3 regions of the Streptomyces sp. NPDC102283 genome follow, and region 1 is predicted to be linked to each of the others. Evidence: riboswitches for the same ligand, from Rfam matches in the RefSeq annotation. Region 1 holds a riboswitch; each other region holds the start of a gene.
What was found. A riboswitch is a leader RNA that binds a small molecule or an ion and turns the genes downstream of it on or off. The one in region 1 is predicted to bind thiamine pyrophosphate.
Positions count from the first base shown of each region.

Region 1 (4,386 bases):
CGACCGGGACAGGGATGCCGCTCACGTCAGCGGCCCCCTGTTCCGTGACGAGAAGCCGCAGGAGCCCATGTCCACCCCGCTGCCGCCCCCGCCGCAGAAGAAGCACGCGGGGCGTGATCTGCGCGCCGCCATAGGGGTGGCCGTGGGTCTCGGCGCCGTCATCGGCGTCTCGCTGTTCATCGTGAAGGCCGCTTTCATCGGCGTGGTAGTGGCCGCGGTCGTGGTCGGCCTCTGGGAGCTGACGTCCCGCCTCCAGGAGCGCAAGGGCATCAAGGCGCCCCTGGTGCCGCTGGCCGTGGGCGGAGCCGCGATGGTCGTCGCGGGTTACGCGCGAGGGCCCGAGGGCGCCTGGATCGCGATGGCCCTGACCGCCCTCGCGGTGCTGGTCTGGCGGATGACCGAACCGCCCGACGGGTATCTCAAGGACGTCACGGCCGGGGTCTTCGCGGCGTTCTACGTACCCTTCCTGGCCACCTTCGTCGCCCTGATGCTGACGGCGGACGACGGCTCGTGGCGGGTCCTGACCTTCCTGATCCTCACGGTGGTCAGCGACACCGGGGCGTACGCGGTCGGCTGGCGCTTCGGCACGCACAAGCTCGCCCCGCGCATCAGCCCCGGCAAGACCCGCGAAGGCCTGTTCGGAGCGGTCGCCTTCGCGATGGTCGCCGGCGCCCTGTGCATGGAGTTCCTGATCGACGACGGCGCCTGGTGGCAGGGCCTGCTGCTCGGCCTCGCGGTCGCGGCCAGCGCCACCCTCGGCGACCTGGGCGAGTCCATGATCAAGCGGGACCTCGGGATCAAGGACATGGGCACCCTGCTTCCCGGCCACGGCGGCATCATGGACCGGCTGGACTCGCTCCTGCCGACCGCGCCGGTCGTCTGGCTGCTGCTGGTGCTGTTCGTCGGCTCCGGCTGACCGCTTCGGCACCCTCTTACCCTGTCCCACCTGCACGTTTCGCGAGTGAGGGTCCGTCGTCCACAGGGCGGCGGGCCCTCACCCGTCTGTCTGCGACACTGGATGAACCATGCCTAAGCCCGGAGAACTCACTTTCGTCGCGCCCCGCGGATCCAAGAAGCCGCCGCGGCACATCGCCGACCTCACGCCCGCCGAGCGCAAGGAAGCGGTCGCCGCGACCGGTGAGAAGCCGTTCCGCGCCCAGCAGCTCTCGCAGCACTACTTCGCGCGGTACGCGCACGACCCGGCGGAGTGGACGAACATCCCGGCCGGATCGCGGGAGAAGCTCGCCGAGGCGCTGTTCCCCGATCTGATGTCCGTGATGCGGCACATCAGCTGCGATGACGACACGACGCGCAAGACCCTGTGGAAGCTGCACGACGGGACGCTCGTCGAGTCCGTCCTGATGCGCTATCCCGACCGCGTCACGATGTGCATCTCCTCGCAGGCCGGCTGCGGAATGAACTGCCCCTTCTGCGCCACCGGGCAGGCCGGCCTCGACCGCAATCTGTCGACCGCCGAGATCGTGCACCAGATCGTCGACGGCATGCGCGCCCTGCGCGACGGCGAGGTGCCCGGCGGGCCCGCGCGGCTGTCCAACATCGTCTTCATGGGCATGGGCGAGCCGCTCGCCAACTACAACCGGGTGGTCGGCGCGATCCGCCGTCTCACCGACCCGGAGCCGGACGGTCTCGGCCTCTCGCAGCGCGGGATCACCGTCTCCACCGTGGGCCTCGTCCCGGCCATGCTGCGCTTCGCCGACGAGGGCTTCAAGTGCCGCCTCGCCGTCTCGCTGCACGCCCCGGACGACGAGCTGCGCGACACCCTGGTCCCCGTCAACACCCGGTGGAACGTCCGCGAGGTGCTGGACGCCGCCTGGGAGTACGCCGAGAAGTCCGGCCGCCGGATCTCCATCGAGTACGCCCTGATCCGGGACATCAACGACCAGGCCTGGCGTGGCGACCGGCTCGGCCGACTGCTCAAGGGCAAGCGGGTGCACGTCAACCTGATCCCGCTGAACCCCACGCCCGGCTCCAAGTGGACCGCCTCGCGGCCCGAGGACGAGAAGGCGTTCGTCGAGGCCATCGCGGCCCACGGCGTGCCCGTCACCGTCCGGGACACCCGCGGTCAGGAGATCGACGGGGCTTGCGGTCAGCTGGCGGCCTCCGAGCGCTAGCCGGCCTCTCCCGGACGGGCGGCCGAAATCCGCCGGTGTAGCCTGGGCTCGAAATCAACTTCATATTCCGACAGGGGAGCGCCACAGCGCTGAGAGTGCGGCACCAAGGACAGGTTGGCCGCAGACCCTCTGAACCTCGCCCGGGTCATTCCGGGTAGGAAGTTCGGACCTTACTCAAGCTGTTGCGCCCTGCCCGCTTCCGGTTCGCCGGACAGCGGGCGGGGCCGCGTCTCTTCCTGGTCATCTCCAGGAGGAATCACATGAACACCACCACGAAGTACGCGGCGACCGCGCTCGCCGCCGCTCTCGGCGTCACCGTGCTCGCGGGCTGCGGCGACGGCGGTTCCGCCGGCTCCGGGGAGTCCAAGGGCCCCGGCTCCAAGACCGTGACCCTGGTGAGCCACGACTCCTTCAACGTCTCGGACAAGGTGCTGAAGGCGTTCACGAAGGAGACCGGCTACAAGGTCGAGATCCTCAAGAGCGGCGACGCCGGAGCCGCGCTCAACCAGGAGATCCTCACCAAGGGATCCCCGCGCGGCGACGTCTTCTTCGGCGTCGACAACACCCTGCTCTCCCGCGCCCTCGACAACGGTCTCTTCACCGCGTACGAGGCCAAGGGCCTGGACACGGTCGCGGCGGACACGCAGACGGACGGGAAGAGGCGGGTCACGCCCGTCGACACCGGTGACATCTGCGTCAACTACGACAAGAAGTACTTCGCCGACAAGAAGCTCGCGCCGCCGAAGACCTTCCAGGACCTGCTCGAGCCCGCGTACAAGAACCTCCTCGTCACCGAGAACGCCGCGAGTTCCTCGCCCGGTCTCGGCTTCCTGCTCGGCACCATCGCCGCCCAGGGAGAGGACGGCTACGAGGCGTACTGGAAGAAGCTGAAGGCCAACGGCGTCAAGGTCGTCGACGGCTGGGAGCAGGCGTACAACGAGGAGTTCTCCGGCTCCGCGGGCGGCAAGAAGGCAGGCGCCGACCGGCCGCTCGTCGTCAGCTACGCCTCCAGCCCGCCCGTCGAGGTGCTCTACGCCGACCCGCAGCCGAAGGAGGCGCCCACCGGGGTCGCCACCGGCACCTGCTTCCGGCAGACCGAGTACGCCGGGCTGCTGACCGGTGCGAAGAACGAGGCGGGCGGCAAGGCGCTGCTGGACTTCATGATCAGCAAGACGTTCCAGGAGGACATGCCGCTGAACATGTTCGTGAACCCGGTCGTGAAGGACGCGACCCTCCCCGAGCTGTTCACGAAGTTCGGCGAGAAGATCGACACGCCTCCCACCGTCGCACCCGAGAAGATCACCGCCAACCGTGAGCAGTGGATCCAGTCGTGGCAGTCGCTGGTCCTGAAGTAGAGCCCGGGGCCAAGACCGCCGAGGCCGCCCGGACCCGACGCGGGGCCGGGCGGCGCGGGGCCGCGCGGCGGCTCGGCCTGATGGCCGTGCCCGTGGCGTTCTTCGCGGTGTTCTTCGCCTATCCCGTGACCGCCATCGTCGGCCGCGGGCTCAAGGCGGGGGGCGACTGGCAGTTCGGACGGATCGGCGAGGTGCTGGCCCGCCCGGACATCCTCGACGTCCTCTGGTTCACCACCTGGCAGGCCCTCGCCTCGACCGCGCTCACCCTGCTGATCGCCCTGCCCGGGGCGTATGTCTTCGCCCGCTTCGACTTCCCCGGCAAGCAACTGCTGCGGGCGGTCGTCACCGTGCCCTTCGTGCTGCCCACCGTCGTCGTCGGCACCGCGTTCCTGGCGCTGCTCGGGCGCGGCGGGCTCCTCGACGAGGTGTGGGGCGTCCGCCTCGACACCACCGTGTGGGCGATCCTGCTGGCCCACGTCTTCTTCAACTACGCGGTGGTCGTGCGGACGGTGGGCGGTCTCTGGTCCCAGCTGGACCCGCGGCAGGAGGAGGCCGCCCGGGTGCTGGGGGCCGGACGGTTCGCCGCCTTCCGCCGGGTGACGCTGCCCGCGCTCGCCCCGGCCGTCGCCGCCGCCGCGCTGATGGTCTTCCTCTTCACCTTCACCTCCTTCGGCGTCGTGCAGATCCTCGGCGGACCCGCGTACGCCACCCTGGAGGTGGAGGTCTACCGGCAGACCGCGCAACTCCTCGACCTGCCGACGGCGGCCGTGCTGACCCTGGTGCAGTTCGCCGCGGTCGGCGCGATCCTCGCCGTGCACGCCGTGACCGTACGCCGCCGGGAGCGCGCGCTGAAGCTCGTCGACCCGGACCGGACCTCCCGCCGGCCGCGCGGCGCCGGG
Region 1 covers NZ_JBIWLQ010000016.1:106,972-111,357, reverse strand. Annotated here, with positions in the region: gene ACIRJT_RS28105 (phosphatidate cytidylyltransferase) at 1-916, shown strand, start outside; gene rlmN (23S rRNA (adenine(2503)-C(2))-methyltransferase RlmN) at 1,026-2,132, shown strand; TPP riboswitch at 2,195-2,311, shown strand; gene ACIRJT_RS28095 (thiamine ABC transporter substrate binding subunit) at 2,393-3,487, shown strand; gene ACIRJT_RS28090 (ABC transporter permease) at 3,568-4,386, shown strand, end outside.

Region 2 (4,386 bases), on a different contig from region 1:
CGCCCGGATGATCCCGCCGGGCGAAAGCGTGACGGAGTGCAGCATCCACCTGGTGACGGGCGACGGCGACAAGCCGTTCGCGGTGGGCTTCGCGGAGGGGGGCCGGCCAGGACTGGTGACCTGGCGGGCCCCCCTCCGCCGAGGCGGCCGGGTCAGCCGGCCGACGTACCGCCCGCCTCCGCGATGGGCAGGTAGACCCGGTTGCCGGCGGCCGCGAACTCCTTCGACTTCTCGGCCATGCCCTCCTCGATCTCCTCCTGCGAACCACCGTGCTGACGCCGGATGTCCTGGGAGATCTTCATCGAGCAGAACTTCGGCCCGCACATCGAGCAGAAGTGCGCGGTCTTCGCCGGTTCGGCGGGCAGCGTCTCGTCATGGAACTCCCGCGCGGTGTCCGGGTCGAGCGCCAGATTGAACTGGTCCTCCCAGCGGAACTCGAACCGCGCGTCGGAGAGGGCGTCGTCCCACTCCTGCGCACCCGGGTGCCCCTTGGCCAGGTCGGCGGCGTGAGCGGCGATCTTGTAGGTGATGACGCCCGTCTTCACATCGTCCCGGTTCGGCAGCCCCAGGTGCTCCTTGGGCGTGACGTAGCAGAGCATCGCCGTGCCCCACCAGGCGATCATCGCGGCGCCGATGCCGGAGGTGATGTGGTCGTAGGCAGGCGCGACGTCCGTGGTCAGCGGGCCGAGCGTGTAGAACGGCGCCTCCTCGCAGATCTCCTGCTGGAGGTCGATATTCTCCTTGATCTTGTGCATCGGGACGTGTCCGGGGCCTTCGATCATCGTCTGGACGCCGAACCGCTTGGCGATCGTGTTCAGCTCGCCCAGCGTGCGCAGCTCGGCGAACTGCGCCTCGTCGTTGGCGTCCGCGATCGAGCCGGGGCGCAGTCCGTCACCCAGGGAGTAGGTGACGTCGTACGTCGCGAGGATCTCGCAGAGCTCCTCGAAGTGCTCGTAGAGGAACGACTCCTTGTGGTGGGCGAGACACCAGGCCGCCATGATCGAGCCACCGCGCGAGACGATGCCGGTCTTACGACGGGCCGTCAGCGGGACGTACGGCAGGCGCACACCGGCGTGCACCGTCATGTAGTCCACGCCCTGCTCGGCCTGCTCGATGACGGTGTCCTTGTAGATCTCCCAGGTCAGCTCCTCGGCCCGGCCGTCGACCTTCTCCAGGGCCTGGTAGAGCGGGACGGTGCCGATCGGCACGGGGGAGTTGCGCAGCACCCATTCACGGGTGGTGTGGATGTTGCGGCCGGTGGACAGGTCCATGACCGTGTCGGCGCCCCACTTCGTCGCCCAGGTCATCTTGTCCACCTCCTCCTCGATGGAGGAGGTGACGGCCGAGTTGCCGATGTTGGCGTTGACCTTCACCAGGAACCGCTTGCCGATGATCATCGGCTCGATCTCGGGGTGGTTGACGTTGGCCGGCAGCACCGCCCGACCCTGAGCGATCTCCTCACGGACGACCTCGGCCTCCACGTTCTCCCGGATCGCCACGTACTCCATCTCCGGGGTGGTCTCCCCCCGTCGGGCGTACGCGAGCTGGGTGACGGGGCGTCCGTCGCGGCTGCGGCGCGGCTGGCGCGGGCGGCCGGGGAAGACGGCGTCGAGGTTGCGCAGTCCGCCGCGCGGCGAGGTGTGCTTGAGCCCGTCGTCCTCGGGGCGGGCCGGGCGGCCCGCGTACTCCTCGGTGTCGCCGCGGGCGATGATCCAGTTCTCCCGCAGGGGCGCGAGGCCGCGGCGGACATCGGTGTCGACGGAGGGATCGGTGTACGGCCCGGACGTGTCGTACAGCGTCACGTCCTCGCCGTTGGTGAGGTGCACCTGTCGAACCGGCACCCGGAGGTCCGGGCGCGAGCCCTGGACGTACCCCTTGTGCCAGCCGATGGACTTCCCGGCCTCGTCGTTCCGCGTCCCGTCGCCCGGCGTCGTGCCGTTCGGCGTTCCGTCGTTCTGTTTCGAGGCAGGCGTGCGTGCGTCCGCTGTGGTCATGAGACCTACTCCCTACGCCGGCATTACCCGGTAACAGGTTCGGCGGTCGGCGCAGCGTTTCCCGTACGGATGTACGGCGATCAGCGCCCTCTCAGCCCGGTGCTCCGAGCTCCCGCGTGTGCAAAGGTGCCTCCACGCTAGCGTCCTTTCCGGCGAGCTGACCAGAGGGCCCTCCTGTTCTTGCGATGATCGCCCCGTGACCTCCCCCCAAAGCGACCCCGCACCCCAGCCGCCCCAGGGCCACAGCCACGGCCACACACACAGCCACGGGCCGGCCGCTCCGGTCTCCCGGCACCTGCGCAAGGTCATCGCCGCCGTACTGATCCCGTTCGCGACGGCGGTCGTCGTCGGCCTGATCGCGTTCTGGCCCGGCGGCGCGCCCGACCACGAGCGCACCGGCGTCGGATTCGACCGGCAGACCCAGGACGGCAAGGTCGTCCAGGTCGTCCAGGTCGACTGCGCGGACGTCAACGCCGCCCAGGTGCCCCCGACCGGCGACACCTCCACGCCCTCGGGCCGGGAGGCCGTCAATGAGCAGGAGGGGGAGTGCGCGAAGGCCACCGTCGAGGTGACCAGCGGCGACGACAAGGGCCGCGAGTTCGTCGAGGTGGTCCAGCCGGACGCGCCCCGACAGCTGAAGGAGGGTCAGGGCGTGGTCGTGGCGTACGCCCCCGACGCGCCGCGCGACCTCCAGTACTCCGTGACCGACGTGAACCGGAAGATCCCGATGGCGGTGCTGGCGGGGATCTTCGCGCTGGCCGTGGTCCTGGTGGGCAGGATGCGCGGGGTGATGGCCTTGGTGGCACTCGTCGTGTCATTCGCCGTGCTGACCCTGTTCATCCTGCCGGCGATCCTGCAGGGCTCGAACCCGCTGGTCGTGGCGGTGATCGGGGCCAGCGCGATCATGCTGGCGGCCCTCTATCTGTGCCACGGGGTGACGGCCCGTACGTCGGTCGCGGTCGTCGGCACGCTGATCTCGCTGCTGCTGATCGGGCTGCTGGGCTCCCTGTTCATCGGCTGGGCGAACCTCAGCGGCAACACCGACGACAACACCGGCCTCATCCACGGCCTCTACCCGGACATCGACATGAGCGGTCTGCTGCTGGCCGGTGTCATCATCGGTTCGCTCGGGGTGCTCGACGATGTGACGGTCACCCAGACCTCCGCCGTCTGGGAACTTCACCAGGCGGACCCGCGGATGGGTTGGAAGGATCTGTACCGGGCAGGTATCCGGATCGGAAGGGACCACATCGCCTCGGTGGTCAACACCCTGGTGCTGGCGTACGCGGGCGCGGCGCTGCCGCTGCTGCTGCTCTTCTCCATCGCCCAGAGCAGTGTGGGGACGGTGGCCAACAGCGAGCTGGTCGCCGAGGAGATCGTCCGCACGCTGGTCGGATCGATCGGCCTGGTCGCCTCGGTTCCGGTGACCACGGTGCTCGCCGCGCTGGTCGTCTCCGCAGACCGTCCGGGGTCCGGCGGCGCACAGGCGGCTACGGCCGCACCCGCGCGGACGGGCCGGGGCCGTCGTCGTAAGACAGGGTGACGGGGCATCGGGAGCGCGCCCGGTCAGCCCGCGTTCTGCTCCTCGGCGAGGATGCGGCCGAGCGCGTCCTCCAGGTTCCCGTCGAAGTCACCCAGCGTGTGCTCCTGGCCGAGCGGCACGAGCTTGTCCGTCCGGTCGAGAAACGCCACCAGCGGCGCCGTCCCCGCCCGGAACAGCGCACGGTCCGCGCCGACCTGGAGCCGGATGTGCACATCGCCGAGACCTTCGGGCTCGGTCGGAGCGATGTGCACATCTCCGTCGCCGCTCGGGCTGTTGAGCCCGTCCAGCAGCAGTTCACGGCCGAACGCCCAGGTCACAGGGGCATCGCCAGGAAGGTGGAACGTCATCCGGATGGCATAAGGATCGCCGACCTCGTATCGGAGCTCCACCGGAATACGGAACGAGAGCTCCTCGGAGACGAGGAAGCTCATCATGACCTCTGCTTGAACCGACTCGCGCATCGTTCAACCCCGCAGTAGATGAATCTGGCCAGGAATGATCCCCCATGGCCCTATTGACGCCATCGTGGTGCACGCGATAGCAGATCACAAGGAGTGATTTTTCAGATACTGATAGAGAACACGAACGAACGCAAGAGGCTGGCAACTTCGCCACGTAACTGTTCGACTGCGGGCAGCAACCGATCTTCCCGGTCCAGAGGTACGGAAATGGCCATCGCCGCAATGGTGGCACCGGCTGTGACGGGAATGGCGGCGCACACGGTCCCCAGTGCGTACTCCTGGCGTTCGATGACCGGTTCACCTCGTCGGAGGGTGCGCAGCCGTTCCAGAAGAGTGGCGCGATCTCGCACTGAGTAACGGGTGAGGGGGCGCACGGGGTGCCGATCGA
Region 2 covers NZ_JBIWLQ010000007.1:37,266-41,651, reverse strand. Annotated here, with positions in the region: gene thiC (phosphomethylpyrimidine synthase ThiC) at 153-1,994, opposite strand; TPP riboswitch at 1,987-2,120, opposite strand; gene ACIRJT_RS15570 (YibE/F family protein) at 2,191-3,537, shown strand; gene ACIRJT_RS15565 (SsgA family sporulation/cell division regulator) at 3,561-3,998, opposite strand; gene ACIRJT_RS15560 (IclR family transcriptional regulator) at 4,100-4,386, opposite strand, start outside.
Region 2: another riboswitch for thiamine pyrophosphate. It lies ahead of thiC (phosphomethylpyrimidine synthase ThiC); the one in region 1 lies ahead of ACIRJT_RS28095 (thiamine ABC transporter substrate binding subunit).

Region 3 (4,386 bases), on a different contig from region 1:
CCGTGGCCATCCCGCCGACGGCGATGCGCGCCTCAATGCGATACCGGCCGTCGAGCAGCTGCCCGACGAGAGGGTCCTGGAGGGTCGTGTCCACCCGGAGAGTCTACGAGCCGCCGCCGACACCCCGGACGGGCGAGGGCGTTCCCGGTGCCGTTCTGCCATTCAAGCCCCTCCGGCGATTGAGGAGCAGGGGGTCCGGGGGCGGCGCCCCCGGCCACGTACCGGCGCTCAGAACGCCGGACGCTCCGGGTCCAGCGCCGCCCGGCCGTCCACCGGCGAGGACGCCTCGGCGAAGTGGCGGCGCGGGATGCGGCCCGCCCGGTACGCCAGGCGCCCGCCCTCCACCGCGTGACGCATCGCACCCGCCATCAGCTCCGGTTCCTGGGCCCGGGTCACCGCCGAGGCGAGCATCACAGCGGCGCACCCCAACTCCATCGCCTGCGCCGCGTCCGATGCGGTTCCGGCCCCCGCGTCGAGGATCACCGGCACCCCGGCCCGCTCGACGATCAGCTCGAAGTTGTGCGGGTTGCGGATGCCGAGCCCGGAGCCGATGGGGGAGCCGAGCGGCATGATCGCCGCGCACCCCACGTCCTCCAGCTTCCGGGCCAGGACCGGGTCGTCGTTGGTGTAGGGCAGCACGATGAACCCGTCGTCGACCAGGACCTCCGCCGCGTCCAGCAGCTCGATCGGATCGGGCAGGAGGGTCCGCTCGTCGGCGACCACCTCCAGCTTCACCCAGTCGGTGCCGAGCGCCTCCCGGGCCAGCCGGGCGGTCAGCACCGCCTCGCCCGCGGTGAAGCAGCCGGCGGTGTTCGGCAGGACCTGGATGGAGAGCCGCTCCAGCACCGAGAGCACCGAACCATGCACGGTCGGGTCCAGCCGGCGCATCGCGACCGTGGTCAGCTCGGTGCCGGAGGCGATCAGCGAGCGCTCCAGCACCTCCAGGCTCGGGGCCCCGCCGGTGCCCATGATCAGGCGGGAGCCGTAGGTGGCGGGCCCCAGCGTGAAGACGTCGTCCGACATGGTCAGCCTCCCTGTACGGCGGTCAGGACCTCGACGCGGTCGCCCTCGCCGAGCGTGGTCGCGGCCCACCGGCCGCGCGGGACGACGCTCTCGTTGACGGCGGCGGCGACCCCGGAGCGGGCCGGGGTCAGCGTGGCGACGAGGGCGTCCAGGTCCGTCCCGGCGGGAACGGCGCGGACTTCGCCGTTCACCGAGACGGAGACGGTGGCGGCGGATTCCGGTACGGCGGGCTGCTGGGTCATACGGGCTGCTCCTGGAGTACGGGGGCGGCGGGTGCGAAACGCCCGGGGGCGAAGGGGCGGGCCGTCTCGGGCAGCTCGCCGGTGGTCAGGAGGTCGGCCATCGCGTCCCCGGTGACGGGCGTCAGCAGGACGCCGTTGCGGTGGTGGCCGGTGGCGAGCAGCAGACCGGGCAGGGCGGTCGGGCCGAGCAGCGGGGCGTTGTCGGGCGAGGCGGGACGCAGGCCGGCCCGGGTCTCGGTGAGCGGCAGCTCGGTGATGCCCGGCACCAGCTCGTGGGCGTCGCGCAGCAGCTCGTACACCCCGCCGGCGGTGACCGTGGTGTCCCAGCCCATCTCCTCGCTGGTCGCGCCGACGACCAGCTCGCCGTTCTCGCGCGGCACGAGGTAGAGGTGGCCGCCCCGGACCACGGCGCGCACGGTGCGGCTGAGGAAGGGGGCGTACGCCCGGGGCACGGTGAGCCGGAGCACCTGGCCCTTGACCGGGCGGACCGGCGGCACGAGCTCCGGCGGGAGCCCGGCGAGCCGGCCGCTGAGACTGCCCGCGGCGAGCACGACCTGATCGGCCGCGAACTCCGTGCCGTCGCCGAGCAGCGCCCCGGCGGCCCGGCCCCCGGCGACGGTGAGCCGCTCGGCGGTCGTCCGGCGGAACACGACCCCGGCCCGTTCGCACGCGGTCAACAGCGCCGCGGCGAGGCGGCGGGGATCCACCTGGTGGTCGCCGTCGACCCGGAGGCCGCCCCGGACGCCCGGGGCCAGCATCGGCTCCAGGCGGCGGCACTCACGGCCGCTCAGCCAGACCGACTCCAGGCCCGAACGCTCCTGGAGGGCGTGCAGTTCGCGCAGATGCGCCCGGTCGTCGGAGTCCAGCGCGACGGCGAGCGTGCCGCAGGTCCGGAAGCCGGTGCCCAGGCCGCTCGCCTCCTCCAGCTCGGCGACGAAGGAGGGATAGCGGGCGGCGGAGGCGAGGTTGAGCCCGAGCAGCATCTGCTCGCCGTAGTGCAGTTCGGTGACGGCGGCCAGCATGCCCGCCGCGACCCGGGCGGCGCCGCCGCCCGGGTCCGGGTCCGCGACCGTGACGCGCAGCCCCCGCTGGGCGGCCCGCCACGCCGTGACCAGGCCGATGATTCCGCCCCCGATGACGAGGACGTCGGATCCGGAGGTCTTCCCCGAGACGCGCATGAGTGTCCAGCCCCTCCCTTCGCCGGCATGACCCGGAGCAGGTTCGTACGGTCGGAGGCCGTCCAGCCTCCCTCTCAGCCCGGTGCGTCCGGGCTCCCGCGAGTGTTCTACCTTGGCCACCCTAAACCCCGCCGTCCCCCGGCCAGTAGAGGAGCAGCCACCATGGCCCGTTCGCTCGACGGACTCGTCCTGTCACCCGTCGCCGACCAGGCCCCGGGCCAGGTCGGCACCCGCACCCGCTTCACCTACCACGAGGTGGACGGCCGGATCTGGGCCGAGTACGCGGGCGGCGACGTGGTGCGCGGCCATCTCGTCGGCACCCGCGACGGGGACACGCTGGACTTCCGCTACGTGCAGCTCAAACAGGACGGAACGACCTCGTCCGGGCACTGCCTCTCCACGGTCGTCGACCTCGCCGACGGCCGGGTGCGGCTGGAGGAGCGGTGGGCCTGGGAGTCCCAGGAGGGCAGCGGCACCAGCGTGGTGGAACAGCTTCCTTCCTGAGCTCCTCCCCGAGGTCCCTGCCCCTCCATCCCCGCACCCCCCTGTCTGACGCTCCGTCAGTTGACTAAGGTGGACGGGTGAGCGAGCAGACGGAACAGCGGGCGGCACGGCAGGCACGGCACGTCGTGGTCGTCGGAGCGGGCATGGCGGGTGTGCAGAGCGCCGTGGCCCTGCGGGAGGCGGGCTTCACCGGGCCCGTCACCCTGATCGGCGCCGAACCCCACCAGCCCTACGACCGACCGCCGTTGTCCAAGGCCGTCCTGCTGGGCAAGGCCGAGGACTCCGCCTTCGACGTCGACTTCGAGGCGCTGGACATCACCCTGCGCCTCGGCCTGGCCGTCACCGCCCTGCGCGCCGCCGACCATGTGCTGGACACCGCCGACGGGCCGGTGTCCTACGACGCCCTGATCCTCGCGACCGGCGCGGAGCCGATGACCCTGCCCGGCGCCGAGGGCGTGCCCGGCGTCCACCTCCTGCGCACCCTCGACGACGCCGCCCGGCTGCGGCCCGTCCTGGACCGGCAGCACGACGTGGTCGTCGTCGGGGCGGGCTGGATCGGCGCGGAGTTCGCCACCGCCGCCCGCGCCGCGGGCTGCGCCGTCACCGTCGTCGAGGCCGCCGCCCGCCCGCTGGCGGGCACCCTGCCCGCCGAGGTGGCTGCCCCGATGGCCGCCTGGTACGCCGACAGCGGCGCCGAACTCCTCACCGGCGCCCGGGTCGACCGCGTCGAGGAGGGGACCGTCGTCCTCGCGGACGGCCGGGTCCTGCCCGCCGGGGCCGTCGTCGTCGGCATCGGCGCGCGCCCCGCCACCCGCTGGCTCGCCGGCTCCGGCGTCGCGCTCGGCCCGGACGGCTCGGTCACGGCCGACAGCGCGCTGCGCACCTCGCTGCCCGGCGTGTACGCGGTCGGGGACTGCGCCTCCTTCCCCTCCACCCGCTACGGGACACGCCTGCTGGTCCACCACTGGGACAACGCCCTCCAGGGCCCGCGCACCGCGGTCGCCGCGATCATGGCCGCCCGGAACGGGGGGCCGCTCCCCGTCCACGACCCCGTCCCGTACTTCTGGTCCGAGCAGTTCGGCCGCTTCGTGCAGTACGCCGGACACCACGCGGACGCCGACACCCTGGTGTGGCGCGGCGACGGGGCGGACGCCGCCTGGTCGGTGTGCTGGCTGCGCGACGGCGCGCTGGTGGCCGTGCTCGCCGTGGGCCGCCCGCGCGACCTCGCCCAGGGCCGCAGGCTCATCGAGTCGGGGGCCGTCCTCGACCCGGAGAAGGCGGCCGACCCCGCCGTACCGCTGAAGTCCGCCGCCCTGTGACGGACCCGGGGCCCGCCGGGCCGACCCCCGTACGGTCGGGCCCGGCTACCGGCTGTCGGTCCTGGATGGCACGCTTGTCCCTGTGACCGAGATTGACGCAAAGACCGATGCTCTCGTCCC
Region 3 covers NZ_JBIWLQ010000003.1:315,950-320,335, forward strand. Annotated here, with positions in the region: gene pknB (Stk1 family PASTA domain-containing Ser/Thr kinase) at 1-94, opposite strand, end outside; gene ACIRJT_RS08215 (thiazole synthase) at 229-1,023, opposite strand; gene thiS (sulfur carrier protein ThiS) at 1,026-1,265, opposite strand; gene thiO (glycine oxidase ThiO) at 1,262-2,443, opposite strand; TPP riboswitch at 2,441-2,553, opposite strand; gene ACIRJT_RS08230 (hypothetical protein) at 2,606-2,947, shown strand; gene ACIRJT_RS08235 (NAD(P)/FAD-dependent oxidoreductase) at 3,025-4,266, shown strand; gene ACIRJT_RS08240 (Rv2175c family DNA-binding protein) at 4,349-4,386, shown strand, end outside.
Region 3: another riboswitch for thiamine pyrophosphate. It lies ahead of thiO (glycine oxidase ThiO); the one in region 1 lies ahead of ACIRJT_RS28095 (thiamine ABC transporter substrate binding subunit).